DNA from 2 places in the Paenibacillus sp. YPG26 genome. Region 1 is predicted to be linked to the other one. Evidence: predicted binding sites of a transcription regulator. Region 1 holds the regulator's gene; the other holds the start of a gene.

Region 1 (4,425 bases):
ACTGAGCCGCCCTTGATCTGGCTTTGGTCCCCGTGAATACCGGTTCGTGAGGAATCCACCGCCCAGAGGTGCCCATGGTATAATGCCCACATTCTCTTCCAGACAAAGAGACATCATTTCTCTGTCGGCCTCACGATTAAGCAGACTATATTGCTGCTGAAGTGACACATACCGGGCGCAGCCCCTCATCTCACTCACAGCCAGACTCTTCATCAACTGCCAGGATAAATAATTCGAACAGCCAATATATCGTACTTTACCTGATGTGACCAGATCATCAAGTGCTCGAAGCGTCTCCTCTACCGGGGTAGCTTGATCCCATACATGAATTTGGTACAGATCGATATAATCTGTTCCAAGCCTTCTCAGACTTGCCTCAATGCCGTCCATGATATGCTTGCGGGAGGCACCTTGGCCGTTCACATGCCCAGCGGTAGACATCCTCACCTTGCTGGCTAGAATAACTTCTGATCTGCGGTCACGAATACTATTACCTACAATTTCTTCTGATTGGCCGCCAGTATATACATCTGCGGTATCAATAAAGTTCCCTCCAAGATCAAGGAACCGGTGGATCATTGCCATAGAGTCCTTCTCACTGGTTGTCCCACCGAAGGTCATGGTGCCCAAACATAACTTCGACACTGCCAGACCACTTGTTCCTAGATAGGCGTACTTCATTACTTGCCCCCCTCTTGAAATCATGAAATCGTCCACCATGTAATAAGTTAGTTAAATGAAAGTATGTACTTCCGGCCAAAGGCCGGACTAATTATTTATCTACAATTTCTATTGAATCCAATTGTTGACGGAAGTTTCTGCGAATATTCTGCAGATAAATTTCCCGCAGCTCAGCTCTCTCAACCGTTTCTTCCTCAGTCAGTCCTGACTCTTTATGTTTACGCGCAAGCTCGTTGATGCGCTGTACCAAGCTATCAATATCCATGCGTGACTCCTCCTTCAGTTAAGGCATTAACTCTTACTTTGACATGAGAAAAAGAGCTTGTCAAGGCATGTCAAATCCTTGAAAAACTCTCTTGTCAGTTAATCTGATTGGATTATAGCAATTGATCAATTCACAGGGATTGCAAGTACATCCCCAGCTTGAATTTCACTGGTTGGCAGCTGGTTCACTTCTTTAATACTACTTATAACGTCCCGAATGTCTTGGTCGTCCGTCTTGTGGGCGGAGGCAATGCTCCATAAAGAATCGCCAGGCTGTACGATGACCTGAGGAAGCTCGGTTGAACCGGAATGGTTGCTTGAGGAAGCAAAGGCTGTAATCATCCCCGTACAGGTTACAGCGATGAGTAATACTAGGGCGGCAACCCGAACATATATGACTTTGGACATCAAGTGTTCCAAATTAAATTTATGTCTGCTGGGCTCGGCAGGAATTGATTCATGAATACTTTGGTATGTAGAATATCTTAACATGTTCTCTCACTCCAAACGTTTGTTCTTGTTTCTGAAATTAATATAACACGAACACTTGTTTCGTTCAATAGTTTTTTAGAACAATTGTTCGCTTTAATTTTAGAACCATTTAGAACTTACGTTTGTACGAACGGTAGTTCTATGTTATAATTTTTCCAAACGTTACTAAATGGGGTTGATATCATATGTCTAAAGTATCCAGTCGCCAACAGGCGATCCTTGAATTTATAAGAAATGAAGTCAGATTGAAAGGTTACCCTCCCTCCGTAAGAGAGATTGGAGAAGCAGTTGGACTAGCTTCCAGCTCCACGGTTCATGGTCATCTGGACAGGCTGGAGAAGAAAGGTTTCATTAGAAGAGACCCTACCAAGCCGCGGGCAATTGAACTGCTGGGTCAAGAGGATGCAGACAATTATAATCTCTTCGCACATACGGTTGCGCGCGTGCCTGTTATCGGTAAAGTAACAGCGGGCGTACCCATTACAGCCACAGAGAATATTGAAGACTATTTCCCTCTCCCTAACCATTTCGTGAGTGATAAAGAAGTATTTATGCTCTCTGTCATGGGCGACAGCATGATCGAGGCAGGTATCCATAATGGTGACTTTGTTATCGTTCGTCAGCAACAGACCGCCGAGAATGGCGATATTGTTGTGGCTATGACGGAAGATGACGAGGCAACAGTGAAGACCTTCTACAAAGAGAAAGACCATATTCGCCTTCAACCCGAGAACCCTACGTACGAACCTCTTCGCCTCAAGCATGTTACCATTCTGGGCAAAGTCGTCGGGCTGTTTCGCGACATTCATTAACCTTCCTGATTCTTCCCTTCATACAACCACAAAGAAGAGGATGCCGCTCGGGCATCCTCTTTTCACTATTTATAATACTATTTGAATTGTTCAATACCCATGACGTGATCAAATGGAATTGGGCCTAGTTCTCTACTATCCCTACTAATATTCCTGTTATCCCCTAAGACAAAAATATGGTTATCCGGAATAATCCATTTCCTGTCTTCGGAAGGATTCATTTTCTCTTTGATATAAGGCTCAACCAAAGCATCGCCGTTTCGATACACCTGTTGATTCTTAATTTCAATCACATCCCCAGGCTTGCCGATCACCCGCTTAATGAAGAAGATATGATCATTTGTGGTACCATTTATCAGCTGGATCAAAGGGTGCTCCACAATATTGTCCATGAATGAACGCTCACGGTTCACCCTGCTGTCAATCACAACAATATCTTCATAAGCTGGCATGTGTGAGAAGGTTCGGGCAAGCTTGGAGGTGTATGCTCTTTGCTCATCCTGCAGTGTCGGCTCCATCGATTGACCGTCAACCTTATAGGGCTGGAAGACAAAGATACCAATAAAAAGACTTAGAACAAATGCAATGGCGATAGCGGGAATATAACCAATAATAATTTTCAACAGCTTCACGGTAGTTAGCAACCTCCCTTTAACTTGTTAAGGGAAGTATATCATCTCCTATTTTACTAATACAAATTTCCCCTATTCATCCTTCTATTGCCTAGTTATTTCTCATTATGATTGCGGTAAATCAGCTGCTTAGCAAAATGATTCTTCCTTATCTCCGCCTGGATCTCGCGAGACAAGCTTCTGTAGCGCTCGATGGATACGGTGATCCGCCGCGAGGCTTGGTGCAGGTCCTCCTCCTTGCTTCGTTGCTGCTGCAGCATTAGTTCGATCCATCTGTACCACCACATGCGGTATCACTCCCCTCATTCTTTTCTACCTTCTTAATACTCTTGAACACATCCAGTACCGGTTCCCACAATTCTTCTCGTTCCTTGTCCAGAATCGCTTGCAGCCGATCCCGATCCTCTTCAGCTTTATCCAGCAGTCTCCTTGGCACCAAATCTCCCTTAATTATCATTCTAACAAGGACAATCAATACCATAAGCAGGATAAAGGTAAGAAGAACCGCGAGACCATACTTCTCAGCAAGCGGCAGCAGCTTCTCAATGGTTGATAGCTCACCGGATTCCATCATCCTTCCTCCTGTCCGATAGAGTATATTACAATGTATGCTATTACTAGATTAGGAGAGATAGTCAATTCTCTATTTACTTAAAAATTATTGAGGACTATAATTATTAGAACGTATGTTCTTAACGTGAATAAGGGGGTACCTATGCTGTTTTGTACTGAAGAGGACATTATCTGTCTAATTGAACATGATGAATGGATGTTAAGCCTGCTAAAGGCTGCTGCCAGATTAGAGCTGCCGGATTGGTGGATCTGTGCGGGCGCCATCCGCTCGAAGCTCTGGGATGTTGTGCATGGTTATTCCAGTCCTACCCCTCTCGCTGACATTGATGTAATCTTCTTTGATCCAAATAATCCGAATGAGGCATATGAGAAGGAGTTGGAACAGAGGCTGCTATCCATTCAACCAGGCCTCCCTTGGTCTATCAAGAATCAAGCGCGCATGCATATACCTAACAACCTTCCACCCTACAAATCAAGTGAAGATGCCATATCTAAATTCCCAGAGACAGCCACTTCTATTGGGATTTCCTTAAGCTCTAGCGGAGCTGTTATACTGACTGCCCCTTGGGGAATTCAAGACCTTATTGATCTTCAAGTACAACCAACTCCTTTCTTCAAGGCCACTCCTGAAAGGTTGCGAGTATACGAACAACGGATGGACCAAAAGCAATGGGATCGTATTTGGCCGCGCCTCTCAATCTACCGAGCAGACGAACAGTAGTTAACGTTCTGTTAGATGCCCATCTGGAATAATTCACTAGCTTTGACGTTATATTTAATAAGTGGATGATCAAATGGTGCTCCTATTAGGCCCACAACCTTATCTCTTGGCGTGGTTCAGTTATTTAAGCCATACTGGGGATGGTATATTAATGAAGGATGGAAGGTTGAAGGAGATTCTGAGCGATGCGAGGCATACTTGGTTATGGTCCAGTTAGGCGGGATCGTGGGAATTGTATTATGTCTGGTTG
Region 2 (4,425 bases), 590 kb from region 1:
AAGAAGATCAATATCCTTATTCGTGATTCCAAGCTTAAGGTGAAAAGTCAGATTCAAGGAGATCAGGTCCGGGTAACCGGGAAAAGCCGGGATGATCTGCAAAGTGTAATTCAGCTTCTCCGCAAGGCGGATTTGTCTGTTGACCTTCAATTTACTAATCTTAAATAACACTGTAGGGTCTCTTGATATGCCTGAAATGCATATCTGTCGAGACCTTGCTTCATTTTGACACAGTATAAGCCGTATATTATACTTGTAGGGATAAATGGGGACGGCAGCAATCACTGGGGGTACAAAATGACAGCTAACGATTACGTCATAGTTCTTAAGCAGCATAACTTTGTTCATTTTTTTACATATTCTATTCTTGACTTGTCAGGGGAGGGTGCTCGATGAATCTGCCCAACCGAATTACATTAGCCCGTATATTCATGATTCCGGTCATGCTTGTGTTCCTGCTTGTGAACCTGAACATGGACTGGTGGTCATATCCTTTGACCTGGGGGAATTACACATTGCCACTGAATCACCTGATTGGAGCTCTATTGTTCATTATTGCAGCCAGTACGGACGGACTTGATGGCTATCTGGCACGCAAGAACAACATGGTGACTAATTTGGGGAAATTGCTGGATCCCTTGGCGGACAAGCTGCTGGTAGCGGCAGTGCTGGTCTCTCTCGTTGCCTTAGGCAAATGTGATGCATGGATTGCTGTGGTGATCATTAGCCGCGAATTTGCTGTAACGGGTCTTCGTGAAGTGGCCCTGCTTGAGGGTTCTGTTATTGCAGCCAGTAAATGGGGTAAAATTAAAACAATCACCCAGATTGTTGCGATTTCAGCACTGCTTCTCAATAACTTCCCGTTTGCATGGGTGAATTTCCCATTTGACGAGGTTGCGATTTGGATTGCGGCTCTGATCACCATTTACTCTGGAATTGATTACTTCATTAAGAACAAGAACATATTGTCTTTCTCTAAAGTCTGAACTGAATCTAACTAGAAGAGGATGCCACGTTGCCCTTCTTAACGGGGGAGTTGTGATTACTGATGAAAGCTGAAATTATTGCCGTAGGGACTGAACTTCTGCTTGGCCAGATTGTAAATACGAATGCCCGCTATTTATCAGTGGAGTTAGCTGCACTGGGAATCGATGTCTTTTTCCAGACGGTGGTTGGGGATAATAAGGTGCGTCTCCAGCAGGCAATCAAGATTGCCGAGGAGCGTGCTGATCTAATTATTTTCTCGGGCGGTATTGGCCCGACCCAGGATGATCTTACCAAAGAAGCCTTGGCGGCAAATCTGGGACGGGAGCTTCATATTGACCGTCAGGCGATGGATAATATTGACCGTTTCTTCAAAGACCGGGAGCAGCCTATGACTGAGAACAACCGGCGTCAAGCCCTGGCTATTGACGGGGGCACACCACTGCCGAATGAGACGGGGCTTGCTGTAGGCAATGCCATTACCCAGGGCGACAAACACTATATTGTCCTGCCAGGGCCGCCTAAAGAGCTGATGCCCATGTTCGAGAACCAGGCTAAGCCTTGGATCATGAGTCATGTGCTGACTGGAGAGACCCCTCTGTATTCCAAAATGCTGAAGTTCGCGGGAATCGGTGAATCTGCGCTGGAGACGAAGCTGCTGGATTTAATTGAGTCGCAGAGTGATTTGACGATCGCTCCTTATGCCAAGGAAAGTGAAGTCACTATCAGGTTATCTACCAAAGCAGCACTTGAGAGTGAGGCTTTTGAGAAGCTTGACGCGATGGAGAAGATTATTGAAGAGCGCTTGTCTGATTACTTATATGCTAATCGTGACGTGCCTATTGAACAGGTTATTGTAGAGATGATGACCGAGATGAATCTAACGGTCAGTGCAGCCGAGAGCTGTACAGGCGGACTGTTAATGCAAGAGATCACTTCAATTCCGGGAAGCGCAACTGTGTTCCTGGGCGGAATTGTGTGTTACTCCAACGAAATGAAGAAGAAGCTCTTGAATGTGCCTGCACATCTTCTTGAAGGAGAAGAGGCGCCCGGGGCTGTCAGCAGTGAGACCGCTAAAGTGCTGGCTGAGCAGGTTCGAATTGTCACTGACACGGATTTCGGACTATCGGTCACAGGGGTGGCGGGTCCTGCATTCTCGGAGAGAAAGCCGGTTGGACTCGTATATATCGGGATCTCCGAACGGGATGGATCCACCACAACTTATGAATTGAACCTTAAAGGCAACCGCGAGACCATTCGTCTCAGATCTGCCAAGGCTATCCTCTATCGGCTGTGGCTGCGGCTTAAGGAGCTTCAATCAGCTAATGCATAGGGACTTAATAGCTTAGGATAAGACTGCTGCCTGCTAAACTTGCAGCAGGAAGTCTGCTAGAGTATAATTAAGAGACGGAAGAACCGTAGCAAACTAAAGGGTTGCTGCGGTTCTTTTGTGTTAATCTCTGGAAATCGCGGCACTATGGAAGAGAGGTGTCCGGTCCAGAAAAAAACGAATGTATGTTCTAAAAAATGCTTGGCAAACGCTTCTAAACAAGGTACAATTGTATAAGTAAGGCAATCCTGTATTTATCATTTTGAAGGATGTGAGCTAATGTCAGATCGTCGTGCAGCGCTGGATATGGCGCTTCGTCAAATAGAAAAGCAGTTCGGTAAGGGATCAATTATGAAGCTTGGGGAATCCACTCATATGCAAGTGGAAATTATTCCCAGCGGCTCTATAGCATTAGATATAGCTCTTGGCACAGGCGGGCTGCCTCGTGGTCGTATTATTGAAGTATATGGACCGGAATCTTCTGGTAAGACGACCGTTGCTCTACATGCGATAGCGGAAGTTCAGAAGGCAGGCGGACAAGCTGCATTTATTGATGCGGAGCACGCACTTGACCCGACTTATGCGGGCAAGCTTGGTGTTAACATTGATGAATTGCTTCTGTCCCAGCCAGATACGGGTGAACAAGCACTGGAGATTGCAGAAGCACTGGTACGTAGTGGAGCTGTGGATATTATCGTTATTGACTCCGTTGCGGCTCTTGTTCCTAAAGCGGAAATCGAAGGTGAAATGGGAGACTCTCACGTGGGTCTTCAAGCAAGATTGATGTCCCAAGCCTTGCGTAAGCTGTCTGGCGCAATCAGCAAGTCCAAGACGATTGCAATCTTCATTAACCAGCTGCGTGAGAAAGTTGGGGTTATGTTCGGTAATCCAGAGACTACTCCTGGTGGACGTGCGTTGAAGTTCTATTCAACTGTTCGACTGGATGTGCGTCGTATCGAAACTATCAAAATGGGTAACGATATGGTAGGTAACCGTACAAGAATCAAGGTAGTTAAGAACAAAGTGGCTCCTCCATTCAAACAAGCTGAGATCGACATTATGTATGGCGAAGGGATTTCCAAGGAAGGAAGTCTGATCGATATCGGTGTTGAGCAGGATATTGTTGATAAGAGCGGTGCCTGGTATTCCTTCTCTGGCGAACGTCTTGGACAAGGACGGGAGAACGCGAAGCAGTTTCTTAAAGAGCACCCTGAAATTGCGGATGTTATTGAGAACAAGATTCGCGAAGCCAGCAATTTAACGACAGCTGTCCCTGCGCCAACCGCAAGTGAAGCTGAGGAAGAAAGCAAAGAAGAGCTCGCTCTTTTTGCAGATGAATAATTAATTTGGTGTGGCGCTCTGATCGAAGGTATCTACCGGAGACAGAGCGTTTTCTTATTATATAGCGGGAGAATATTACAATGGATGAGGGAAAGTATAAGAAAACTCCGTACGGGCGGGGAAAGTATATTGATTCGCGATCGGACAAGCAGCTTCAAGAGCGTGGGATCTACGATATCTCGGAACCAAGCGGGCAGGATGACGAGGATTTTGACGGCTTGGCGGATTTTCCGGAAGATGAGGCATTAAGTATTACCTCAGTTGAGAGTCTAAAGCGGCCGAAGTATCGGTATCTTATTCATTTTGGCCCATATTGTGTTCAAGTGCATGAAGATGTAATGATCAAGTACAGGATGATGAAGGGGAGCTCATTCACCAAGTCGGATCTGCTTGAAATTATAGCTGCTGACGAGAAGCAGCAGGCTTACGCGGATGCTCTGAATTACCTCAGCCGCAAGCCCCGGACTACTAAGGAAATATCACAGAGGTTGAAGGAAAAGGGCAGAGAAGAGCAGGTCATATTAGAGATTGTTACAAGACTTGAAAGAGAAGGGCTTGTTAATGACGCGCTGTACGCACAGGAATGGGCCGGCCAGCGTGTTAAGAACCGTGGCAAGGGAAAGATGTGGGTCAGACAGGAGCTGCGCCAGAAGGGCGTCTCCAAGCCTCTGATTGAGGAAGCGCTGGGAAGTGTCTCCGAGGAAGAGGAATACCAGAGCGCATTAGATATGGGGTCGAAGAAGTGGCGTCACACCAGCGGAGAGATTATG

Evidence for each region. The regulator LexA, encoded in region 1, represses DNA repair genes until DNA is damaged. The targets are predictions, from matches to a motif close to CGAACATATGTTCG.
Region 2: a site for LexA is predicted at 2,493-2,506, ahead of recA (recombinase RecA). Genes of this name have one in related genera too.

The regions. Positions count from the first base shown of each region.
Region 1 is NZ_CP084530.1:1,928,389-1,932,813, reverse strand. Features, by position in the region: gene LDO05_RS09095 (aldo/keto reductase) at 1-681, opposite strand, end outside; gene LDO05_RS09090 (DUF896 domain-containing protein) at 773-946, opposite strand; gene LDO05_RS09085 (LysM peptidoglycan-binding domain-containing protein) at 1,072-1,437, opposite strand; gene lexA (transcriptional repressor LexA) at 1,623-2,249, shown strand; gene lepB (signal peptidase I) at 2,327-2,872, opposite strand; gene LDO05_RS09070 (hypothetical protein) at 2,977-3,141, opposite strand; gene LDO05_RS09065 (hypothetical protein) at 3,141-3,455, opposite strand; gene LDO05_RS09060 (nucleotidyltransferase family protein) at 3,597-4,175, shown strand; gene LDO05_RS18980 (DUF6199 family natural product biosynthesis protein) at 4,287-4,425, shown strand, end outside.
Region 2 is NZ_CP084530.1:2,516,810-2,521,234, reverse strand. Features, by position in the region: gene LDO05_RS11795 (YajQ family cyclic di-GMP-binding protein) at 1-168, shown strand, start outside; gene pgsA (CDP-diacylglycerol--glycerol-3-phosphate 3-phosphatidyltransferase) at 393-986, shown strand; gene LDO05_RS11785 (competence/damage-inducible protein A) at 1,049-2,317, shown strand; gene recA (recombinase RecA) at 2,594-3,655, shown strand; gene LDO05_RS11775 (regulatory protein RecX) at 3,736-4,425, shown strand, end outside.